2 linked regions of the Flexistipes sp. genome follow. The protein of the gene in region 1 interacts with the protein of each later gene in a pairwise test. Links are inferred from orthologs where the notes say so. Each region holds a gene or a part of one and is shown in the gene's direction. Other genes may lie near its edges.

Evidence for each region. Proteins that work in one complex are often made in the same cells at the same time.
Region 2: the proteins of UMU13_RS10310 (region 1) and trkA interact in binary tests that used the Escherichia coli proteins (3 or more experiments, as listed by UniProt). The link is inferred for Flexistipes sp. from one-to-one orthologs.

Annotation. Positions count from the first base shown.
Region 1 is NZ_JAXKVW010000017.1:27,531-32,467, forward strand. Bases 1,436-4,175 are described here. They hold UMU13_RS10310 (PTS sugar transporter subunit IIA), read left to right. Parts: upstream 1,436-2,444; coding sequence 2,445-2,906; downstream 2,907-4,175. Other genes in these bases: rpoN (RNA polymerase factor sigma-54), read left to right, coding at 1,436-1,900; hpf (ribosome hibernation-promoting factor, HPF/YfiA family), read left to right, coding at 1,902-2,435; hprK (HPr(Ser) kinase/phosphatase), read left to right, coding at 2,906-3,883; rapZ (RNase adapter RapZ), read left to right, coding at 3,884-4,175. In the rest of the region: lptB (LPS export ABC transporter ATP-binding protein), read left to right, coding at 1-507; more of rpoN, read left to right, coding at 509-1,435; more of rapZ, read left to right, coding at 4,176-4,738; UMU13_RS10325 (PTS sugar transporter subunit IIA), read left to right, coding at 4,740-4,937. UniProt on the Escherichia coli protein: Seems to have a role in regulating nitrogen assimilation.
Region 2 is NZ_JAXKVW010000002.1:135,569-140,697, reverse strand. What follows is about bases 627-3,558. They hold trkA (Trk system potassium transporter TrkA), read left to right. Parts: upstream 627-1,386; coding sequence 1,387-2,730; downstream 2,731-3,558. Other genes in these bases: UMU13_RS02345 (TrkH family potassium uptake protein), read left to right, coding at 2,735-3,558; UMU13_RS02355 (cation:proton antiporter), read right to left, coding at 627-1,150. Also shown: more of UMU13_RS02355, read right to left, coding at 1-626; more of UMU13_RS02345, read left to right, coding at 3,559-4,186; UMU13_RS02340 (mannose-1-phosphate guanylyltransferase/mannose-6-phosphate isomerase), read right to left, coding at 4,190-5,129. UniProt on the Escherichia coli protein: Part of the constitutive potassium transport systems TrkG and TrkH. May regulate the transport activity of TrkG and TrkH systems. Binds to NAD(+) and NADH.

The DNA of each region.
Region 1 (4,937 bases):
ATAGGATATCTACCCCAGGAACCTTCAGTTTTTCGTAAACTTACGGTATATGAAAATATAGCTGCAGCTATTCAGCTTAAATTTCCTTCAAACACCAAAACAAGATCCGGTAAAAGAATGATCAGAGAAAGAGTTGAGAGACTTATCGAAGACTTCGGTCTTAAAAAAGTGATTGATTCTTACGGGTATTCACTCAGCGGCGGAGAACGCAGAAGAGTTGAAATTGCAAGATGTATGAGTATTGATCCTGAATTTATTTTGCTGGATGAGCCGTTTGCAGGTATTGACCCGATATCTGTAGCTGATATACAGAATATGATATTTAAACTAAAAGAGATGGGAATAGGTGTTCTTATTACTGATCATAATGTAAGAGAAACTTTAAAAATTACAGACAGAGGCTATATTATATATGAAGGGAATGTTCTTACAGAGGGCGTTCCTGAAGAAATAATAAGCCACAGGGAAGTTATTAACAGGTATCTTGGCGAAGGGTTTTATTTATAATATGCAAAACACAAAAATGGGTCTGACGCTTGAAAACAAGCTTTCGCAGAAATTAATGATTACTCCTCAAATGAAGCAGTCATTAAATCTGCTTCAGATGCCTGTTGTGGAGCTTTTGCAGGAAGTTAACAGTATTCTGGAGGATAACCCTGTTATTGAGGAAATGGAAAGCAAACAGGAAGAAGAATATTTTGAAAAAGATGAATTCCTTGAAGACTTGAAAAAGGTTGAATGGGATGATTATTTTCAAAACGATGAATGGTATTATTTGCCACGTGATGATGAAGAGGTAAATTTTGAAAAATTTGTAAGCAGCAATGAAAATCTATATGAGCATTTGTTGTTTCAGCTTACCATTTCGGATGTCAGTAAAGAAGTTAAACGAGCAGGGGAATATATTATAGGGAATATTACGGAAAATGGTTATTTTACTTTGGATCCCTCTGTTATTGCAGATGAGATAAATATTGGTGTTGATGTTGTAAATGAAGCGCTAAGTGTAATCAGGGAGTTTGATCCGGCAGGGATAGCCCAGACAAATCTGAAGGACTGTATTTTGAAGCAACTCCACAGTTTCGGTATTAATCCGAACGATATAGATTTTATTGCTGAGATACTGGACAATTATGAAGAAGAAATAATTATAGGCGATCTTAATAAAGTGGCTGAGACTTTGTCTATTGATATGGAAAGTCTTGAAAAGCTTTTTGGATATATTAAGATGACAGATCCCAAGCCGGGGTTAAAGTTTTCTTCTACTGCAAGATATGTGGTTCCCGATGTGTATATTGTGGAAAGAGACGATTTTTTTGATGTTGTTTTGAATGAAGAGGGGTTTGCTCCCATGAAGCTGAACAGCTATTATGTTAAACTGCTCAAGAATGACAGTCTTGACAGCAATACAAGGGAATATGTGGAAGAGAAGGTAAAAAATGCACTTTGGCTTCTGAAAAGTCTCAATCAGCGTAAAAAAGCTATTCAGAGGGTTGTGGAGGAAATTGTAAAAAAACAGTATGATTTTCTTAAAAAAGGGAAGGAATTTCTGAAACCGCTGAAGCTTAAAGATATTGCAGAAGCCACCGGTTTGCATGAGTCCACAGTCAGCAGAGTCACATCAGGAAAATATGCCATGTGTACACATGGGGTTCTTGAATTGCGCTCTTTTTTTATTAAAGGGATTGAATCGGAAAATGGTGAAATCTCTACAATGAACATAAAAATGCAGATCAGGGAACTTACAGAGAATGAGCCGAAAGAAAAACCGTACAGTGATCAAAAAATTGTGGAAATTTTAACAAAAAAGGGTATAAAGATTGCAAGGAGAACTGTGGCTAAATACAGGGAAAGTATGAGTATCCCTGCTAGATCAGAAAGAAAAAGGAATAGGAGGTAATATGCACATTCAAATTACGGCGAAAAATATTGATCTGACCGATGCCATAAGGTCTTATGTGAATAAGAAGATTGGTAAAGTGAAAAAGTATTTCGATCAGGTTATAGAGGTCCATGTAGTGCTTGAAGTACAGAAAAATCTTCATATTGCTGAAGTACTTGTAAATGCAAAGGGTGTTTTTCTGAAAGGTCTGGAAAAATCGGAAGATCTGTATGCTTCCATCGATCTGGCTGTCGATAAGATTGAAAGACAGCTGGTGAAGTACAAAGAGAAAATTCAAAGTAAAAAGCTAATGAACAAAGACTTTGAAGAACCTTTCAGGCTTAATGTCATAGAAACCGGCAGCCTTGATACTGATAATCCCGTAACTGTGATATCGAAACAGATACCTGTAAAACCCATGGATGTGGAAGAGGCTGTTATGCAGATGGATTTGTTAAATAAAAACTTTTTTGTTTTCAGAAATGCAGACAGCTCTGAAGTAAATGTAGTATACAAAAGAGATGATGGAAATATCGGATTAATTGAGCCATAAGAGGTTGGTATGAATTTGAGTGATTATGTTGATGAGGATCTTGTATGCGAGGTTGACGGGAGTCCTGATAAGAATACCGTTTTGAGTGACCTTGTGGAAATTCTTTATGATAAGGAATTATTGAAAGACAAAGAGGGTGCATATGACGCCCTCGTGGACAGAGAAAAATTAGGAAGCACCGGCGTGGGGGAAGAAGTTGCCATCCCCCATGCAAAACTTGATTCAATAGATGATGTCATTGTCCTTTTAGCAATTTCAAAAAAAGGTATTGACTTTGAGTCTATTGATAAGCAGCCGGTAAAGGTTATTTTTCTGGTGCTGGCTTCTGTTAAGAAAATGAATCTGCATTTAAAAACACTGGCAAGAATTTCCCGCTTGATTAAATCCACCGATTTCAAAACCAAGGTTTTGAGTGCATCAAGTAAAAGTGAAATTTTGAATATTCTGAATGAAGAGGAAGCTAAATTGTAATGAACAAAGTCGCCGTATCCGAATTATTGGGAGATGATGCGAAACATCTCAAACTGGAGTTGCTGTACGGCAAAGCCTGGCTGGATTCGAAATTTATAAGCAGTTTTCGAATTCAAAAGCCCGGGCTTGGCCTGGCAGGCTATACCGATCATATACACGGCGGCAGAGTCCAGATATTAGGTAATACGGAGATATCTTATCTCCAAACGCTCACCAGGGATGACAGATATTTTTCCATATCAGAGCTTTGTAAAAAAGACATTGCCTGTTTTGTAGTCACAAAAAATCTTAAAGTTCCTTCCGAACTTTTAACATGTGTAAAAAAACATAATATTCCGCTTATGAGAACAGCTTTGGTTAGCTCTGAAGCAATAACAAAAATATCTGACTTTTTGGAATATAAACTTGCACCGGAAACAGTAATTCATGGTGTTCTGATGGATGTTTATGGTGTGGGCGTACTTATAATAGGCCGCAGCGGCATAGGTAAAAGTGAATGTGCATTGGAATTAATCAAAAGAGGTCACAGATTAGCGGCGGATGATGCTGTTCATATCATAAGAAAACAGGACTTTTTGATAGGAGCAAGTAACGACCTTTTGCATTACCATATTGAATTAAGAGGTCTGGGTATACTGAACGTAAAGGATATGTACGGTGTGAATGCAATAAGAGTGAGGAAAAAGGTGGAGCTTGTTGTGAATTTTGTAGACTGGAACAGTGAGGAAAGCTATGAAAGAACAGGCCTTGATAATAAATATTTTGAGATTCTGGGTATTCATCTCCCTATAATAATGCTTCCTGTTTCGCCGGGACGTAATATGGCCGTTATTGTTGAATCAGCCGCCAAAAATCAGCTTTTAAAATATATGGGCTATGATGCTGCCAGGGAATTTGAGAATAAACTCAACAAAAAGCTTAAGGAAAGCGAGAATATCGAATCCGACAGTTTTTTTGACAGTAAAGGGGTTGAATAATTGCCGAATATCTCAGTGGTTGTTTTGACAGGACTGTCAGGTGCCGGCAAATCTGTGGCGGCGAATGCCCTTGAAGATATTGGCTTTTATACGATAGATAATCTGCCGTTGGTGATTATAGAAAAGTTTGTTGATATTATTTTTGATTTTAACGTTGAAATAAACAAAATTGCTCTTGTTATTGACTCCAGAAGTAAGAATTTTGAAAAAATATATGAAATCATCAAGCTGCTTAAAGATAAATATTATGCTGAAGTTGTCTTTTTAACTTCGGATAACCAGACAATCATAAATCGTTATAAAGAAACCAGACGAAAGCATCCTATGGGCGATGATTTGCCGGAAGCCATTAAAAGTGAAAAGGAAGGGATGTCAGGTGTTAAAGATATTTCCGATATAGTGCTTGATACTTCAGTTTATAATGTGCATCAGCTCTCAGCTGTTATAGAGGATTATTTTAAAGATGCCACCGCTTCCTCTATTTATATAACCGTTCAATCGTTTGGCTTCAAATACGGGATACCTGCTGAATCCGATCTTGTTCTGGATGTCCGGTTCTTAAAAAACCCTCATTTTGTTAAAGAATTCAGAGATTTGACGGGGGTTGATACCGAGGTCAGAGACTATATCTTCAAAGATAAAAGGACAAAGGAGATGCTGAAGAAAATTAAACCGCTCTTTGATTTTCTTCTGCCAAATTACGTAACGGAAGGTAAAAAATTCTTAACAGTATCTATAGGCTGTACCGGCGGGAAACACAGGTCTGTGGCTATTGTTGAGGAAATTGGGAAATACCTGGAGAAGAAACATAAAAATAAAATTTATATAAAACACAGAGATATTGACAGGAGTTGATATGGTTGGTGTTATACTTTTAACACACGGTTCCTTGGGAATTGAGTTATTGAAAACGAGTGAAATGATAATAGGCAAGCAGGATAAAGTAGATTTCTTATCTGTACAGAGCGGAGCTTCTCTCGGGGACCTGGCAGGAGATCTTGACAGGCTGATTAACAAATATAAAGACGGAGGAGTGCTTATTCTGACGGATATG
Region 2 (5,129 bases), on another replicon or contig:
AAACAGTACTGCCCATAACTGTTGCCAGCAAAGTATCAGATATTACAGCAAACGCAGGATCCTGAGATATCATCAGTGCCAAACCGATAACGATACCTCCCTGAGGCAAAAGTCCGCCACCGATACATTTCCTCACTTCCTTCGGAGCACCGCCGAAGTACGCCCCTGTTCTTGCACCAAAATATTTACCCAATATTCTGAAAATCACAAAAATCCCGATAATAGGGGCTGCATTTGCTATTGCCGTTATGTCTATGTGTAAACCGGACAATAAGAAAAAAAACAAAATAATCAATTCTTCCGTATATCGCTCTATAATATTAAATATCTGCTCCTGCTGCTCGTTAAAATTAGTGGTATAAGCCCCAAAAGCCATCACAGCAAGAATTTCGTCCAGTCCGAGCATTGATGATAAGCCAAAAGTAAAGATTATAAACGCTGCCAGCAAAACTATCCACTGCCCTTCATTTCTTATATTTAAAAAATTACTTATTTTTCGCGTTAACCATCCGCACAGGAATCCAAACCCCAGGGCTCCCATAATCGTATAACAGGCTTTTAACAAGGAGATACTTATGCTGCTGCCGCTGTCTCCTGCCAATATAAAAGCTGCACTGGTTGACAAACTGAACAAAAAAACGCCCATTGCATCATCCAGTGCCGCCACTTCAATAATTGTATTTGAAACGTTACCCTTTGCACCGTATTCATGAATAATGGCAAAAGTTGCAGTGGGATCTGTGGGAGCTCCCATGGGGGCTAACAAAAGCGCAAGGATAAAGATCCACAGAAACTCAACTGTGAAAAGATCCGCAAAAATATAGCCTGCTGCAACAAGTACAGAAATAATTAATATATAGGTGGTTAAACTTTCAAAAAGTAATATATTGACAAGCTGTTTTTTATAATTTTTAAGTTTAGACCATTTAAGTGAGCCGCCCACTTCAAATATAATAAATCCCAGGCAGGTATCTATTAAAGGGCTTGTACTTCTTAATATATTTTCAGGGACAAATTCAAAAGTATACGGACTGAAAATCACGCCGGTGACAATATATCCTATGATTTTAGGAATTCCTGCTTTTTCCAAAAGCAGACCGGCAAAATAACCGATTATAATAAGTAGTCCAATAAAGAATAATTCATTCATAAACAGTCATTTACAAATAAAGCTGTTGATATTAAAAATCAATAGTAAAAAACTTGTTGAAATTTGGTTATAAAAGATATAATAATCTCCCTCTTCATAAAACCTGGCTTTTTTGCGCCAAGCTGTTAAGATATCTTATGAACTTAAGTTAACACCGGAGACAAAATAATTTGCAAAATCGGTGTATTAATATTAAATTATAAGATTCCATCAAATATTGTTTTTGAGAGTTAAAAATGAAAGTAATAGTAGTAGGAGCAGGCGAAGTCGGTTATCACCTTGCTGAGCAGCTGATAAAGGAAAACAAAGACGTTGTCCTGATAGACAAAAATATCAATAAAGTGAAATATGCCCAGACTCATCTTGACTGCATGGTAGTCAAAGGTGAAGGCACGGACATGGATCTTATCAGATCTCTTGATATAGAGAAGGATGATATTTTTATTGCAGTAACCGACTCAGATGAAGTCAACCTCATTACATGTTTTCTGGTCTCCAGTGAGCTTAAGCTTAAAACCAAGATAGCTCGTGTAAGACGTCTTGACTACTCACGAAGTAATCTTCTCCAGAATAATTATGTAGGTGTTGATTTTGTAGTAAATCCTGAACTGGAGGCAGCCCGTTCGATAGTAAATACTATTCAACAGGGCGTGACCGCAGGCACCACAACTTTTGAAAGCGGAAACCTGCAGCTTCGGGACCTTTTCATTCACAAGGATTCCATTCTAAACGGGGCAAGCGTAAAAGATATAAGACAAAAAATAAGCGAAGAATACCTGATTACCGGCATCCTGCGAAAAAATGATATCATCATTCCCAAAGGGGATACAAAAGTTTATGAAGGCGATCACCTTTTTGTTACCGGAGAAAGGGTCGGGGTGAACAGATTTCTCTCCAAATCCGGTGTAATATTTAAGCGGTTGAAGCACATTGTTATCGTAGGCGGGGGAAGAACTGGAAAATTTGTAGCCGAATATCTGGCTTCTATAGATAAAAATGTAAAGCTGATCGAAAAAGATTATAACAAATGCAAACAAATTGCAGAACAGATACCGGATATTACAGTTATACATGCAGATATATCTGACGAGAGTATTTTTGATGAAGAGGATCTCGGTTCTTTTGACCTGATGCTATCGGTTACCGATAATGAAGAACTTAATATTTTAACATCTGTTTATGCCAAAGAGAGTGGCATAAAAAAAACAATTTCGCTTGTAAGCAAAGTCAATTATCTGAATATGGCGGCAAAACTTGGCATAGACTCAACTATCAGCCCGAAAATCAGTTCGGCAAATGCTATTTTAAAACATATACGCAAAGGCAATATTAAGGGTGTCTACAGCCTTTTTGACGGTAAAGCCGAGATTATAGAATTTACAATCCAACCAAAAAGCAAACACAAAAATGTTCCCATAAAAAATCTCGCTTTACCTAAAAATTCTCTTATTGTTGCAATAAACAGAAACAATAAAAATATTATTCCTGACGGCAATTTCATTTTGGATGAAGGTGACAACTTGATTCTCTTCGCAAAGAAAAGTGCAATAGACAAAATCGAAGAATTTATATCAAAATAGGCTTATGAGATTTTCACTTGTATTCAAAACACTTAGTGTAATCTGGCTCATACTCGCTTTTTTTATGTTTTTGTGCAGTTTGACCTCTCTTTACTACAATGAAATCTCTGCGTTCAAGTCTTTTCAAATAACCATTATAATAATTGTTTCCATCTCCCTGTTATTTTTACTCCTAAACAAAAAGTCAAATCAAAAAATATTATCAACAAAAGGAAGCTTTCTACTTGTGAGCCTTGCATGGATCACAGCTTCTTTTTTCGGGGCTGTGCCTTTTTATTTAAGCGGTGATATTCCGCAGTTTACCAACGCTTTTTTTGAGACTGCTTCCGGATTCACAACAACAGGTGCTTCAATTTTAGGGGATATAGAAAGCTTGCCCAAATCACTTTTGATGTGGCGGTCTTTAACACAATGGCTCGGGGGAATGGGAATTGTTGTTCTGACTGTTGCAATTCTACCTCTGCTGGGTATCGGGGGGCTACAACTGATCAAAGCTGAAGCTCCAGGCCCATCTGTGGATAAAATTTCCTCCCGCATTACCACTACTGCTAAATATTTATGGCTTATATATTTATCACTGACAGTTGTACTTATTGTTTTGCTTGTATTTGGCGGCATGACTTTCTTTGATTCCGTTACCCATACATTTTCCACCCTGTCAACCGGCGGTTTCTCACCCAAACAGAACAGCATAGCCCACTACGGCTCACCTTTTATTCAGTATGTGATAGCCTTTTTTATGTTTCTTGCCAGTGCGAACTTTGCGCTTCATTTTAATTTAATTACAGGCAATTTTAAAAATATTTTTAATAATTCCGAAATAAAAGCTTTTATAATTATTATTCTCACTTCAACTGTGATCGTTACTTTGAATTTGTATTATAATTTTGAGTCAGGCGGAGAAGAATCTTTCAGACTTGCCATTTTTCAAGCTCTTAGTTTTATAACAACAACAGGCTTTGTCACTGATAATTACGAATCCTGGCCGTTTTTGTCCCAAATAATTCTGTTTTCACTTATGTTTGTTGGAGGTTGTTCAGGTTCAACCGCCGGTGGAATCAAAGTAGTTCGTATTTTGCTTCTTTTTAAGCAGTCCTTGAATGAAATGAAATTTTTATTGCATCCCCGCGGTATATTTACAATCAAATTAAACAAGATGCCTGTTAAAAAAGACATCGTTTATGCAGTATCGGGATTCTTTTTTCTTTATATAGCAACAAATATTATTGTAACAGTTATAGTTGCCTCTGGCGGTAACAGCCTTATGACCTCACTCACCGCCTCTCTTGCAACTATCGGCAACATAGGTCCCGCATTCGGCTCAGCCGGGCCTATGGACAATTATGCCGGTTTCAGCGGCTACATTAAATGGGTCTTAAGCTTTGCAATGATTGCCGGAAGGTTAGAGCTTTATTCATTTATAATAATCTTTACTCCGTACTTTTGGAAAAAATAATTATTATTCGTTCCTTTTAAAATCATCTTCGATTCTGACGATATCATCTTCACCGGTATACTCCCCCACCTGCGATTCAATTATGACCAATTCTATATTGCCGGGATTCTCCAACCTGTGCTCAGCTCCCATTTTAATAAATGTGGATTCGTTCTGCCTCAGCAGAAAAACTTCATCATCCAGAGTTACCTTCGCCGTTCCGCTCACAACCACCCAGTGTTCATTTCTGTGGAAATGCTTCTGAAGAGAGAGGCGTTTACCAGCTTTTACTGTAATCTTTTTAATTTTATACTGCGGACCCTCCTCAAGTATCGCATATGACCCCCATGGCCTTATGACCGTTTTGTGAATTTCTGCGAGTTCAGAACCTCTTTCCTTTAGCTGGTTAACAATCTCTTTAACCTTCTGGCTTTCCGACTTGTTGGCAATAAGCAGAGCATCATCTGTGTCCACCACCACGAGATTGTCCTCCCCTATTATCGCAATCTGCCTTTTATTGTTTATTATAAGGTTATTGCGGGCGTTTATCACCACCGGTTCCAAGGCTTTTTCAGTTTGAAGATTCAGTACTGCATTATTTACAATATCCCTTTCAGACAGATCAAACAATGACTTAAAACTTCCAACATCATTCCAGCCAAACTCTCCGTAGACTACCTTAACATTATCAGTCCGTTCCATAACTGCATAATCTATACTTTCAGCCGGAATACTCTGCATGTCTTTCTTTTTTATTTTAAACTGATTCTCTCCAATTATTGATCTGTTATTGTATGCATTTTCACTGGCTTCAAAAATATCTTTGGCGTGTTTAGCCATCGCTTTAAGAATAGTGCTGGATTTAAAACAGAACATTCCGCTGTTCCATAAATAATCTCCGCTTTTTAAGTATTTTTGGGCAGTCGCAGCATCAGGCTTTTCTTTGAATGCTCTGACATCTTCA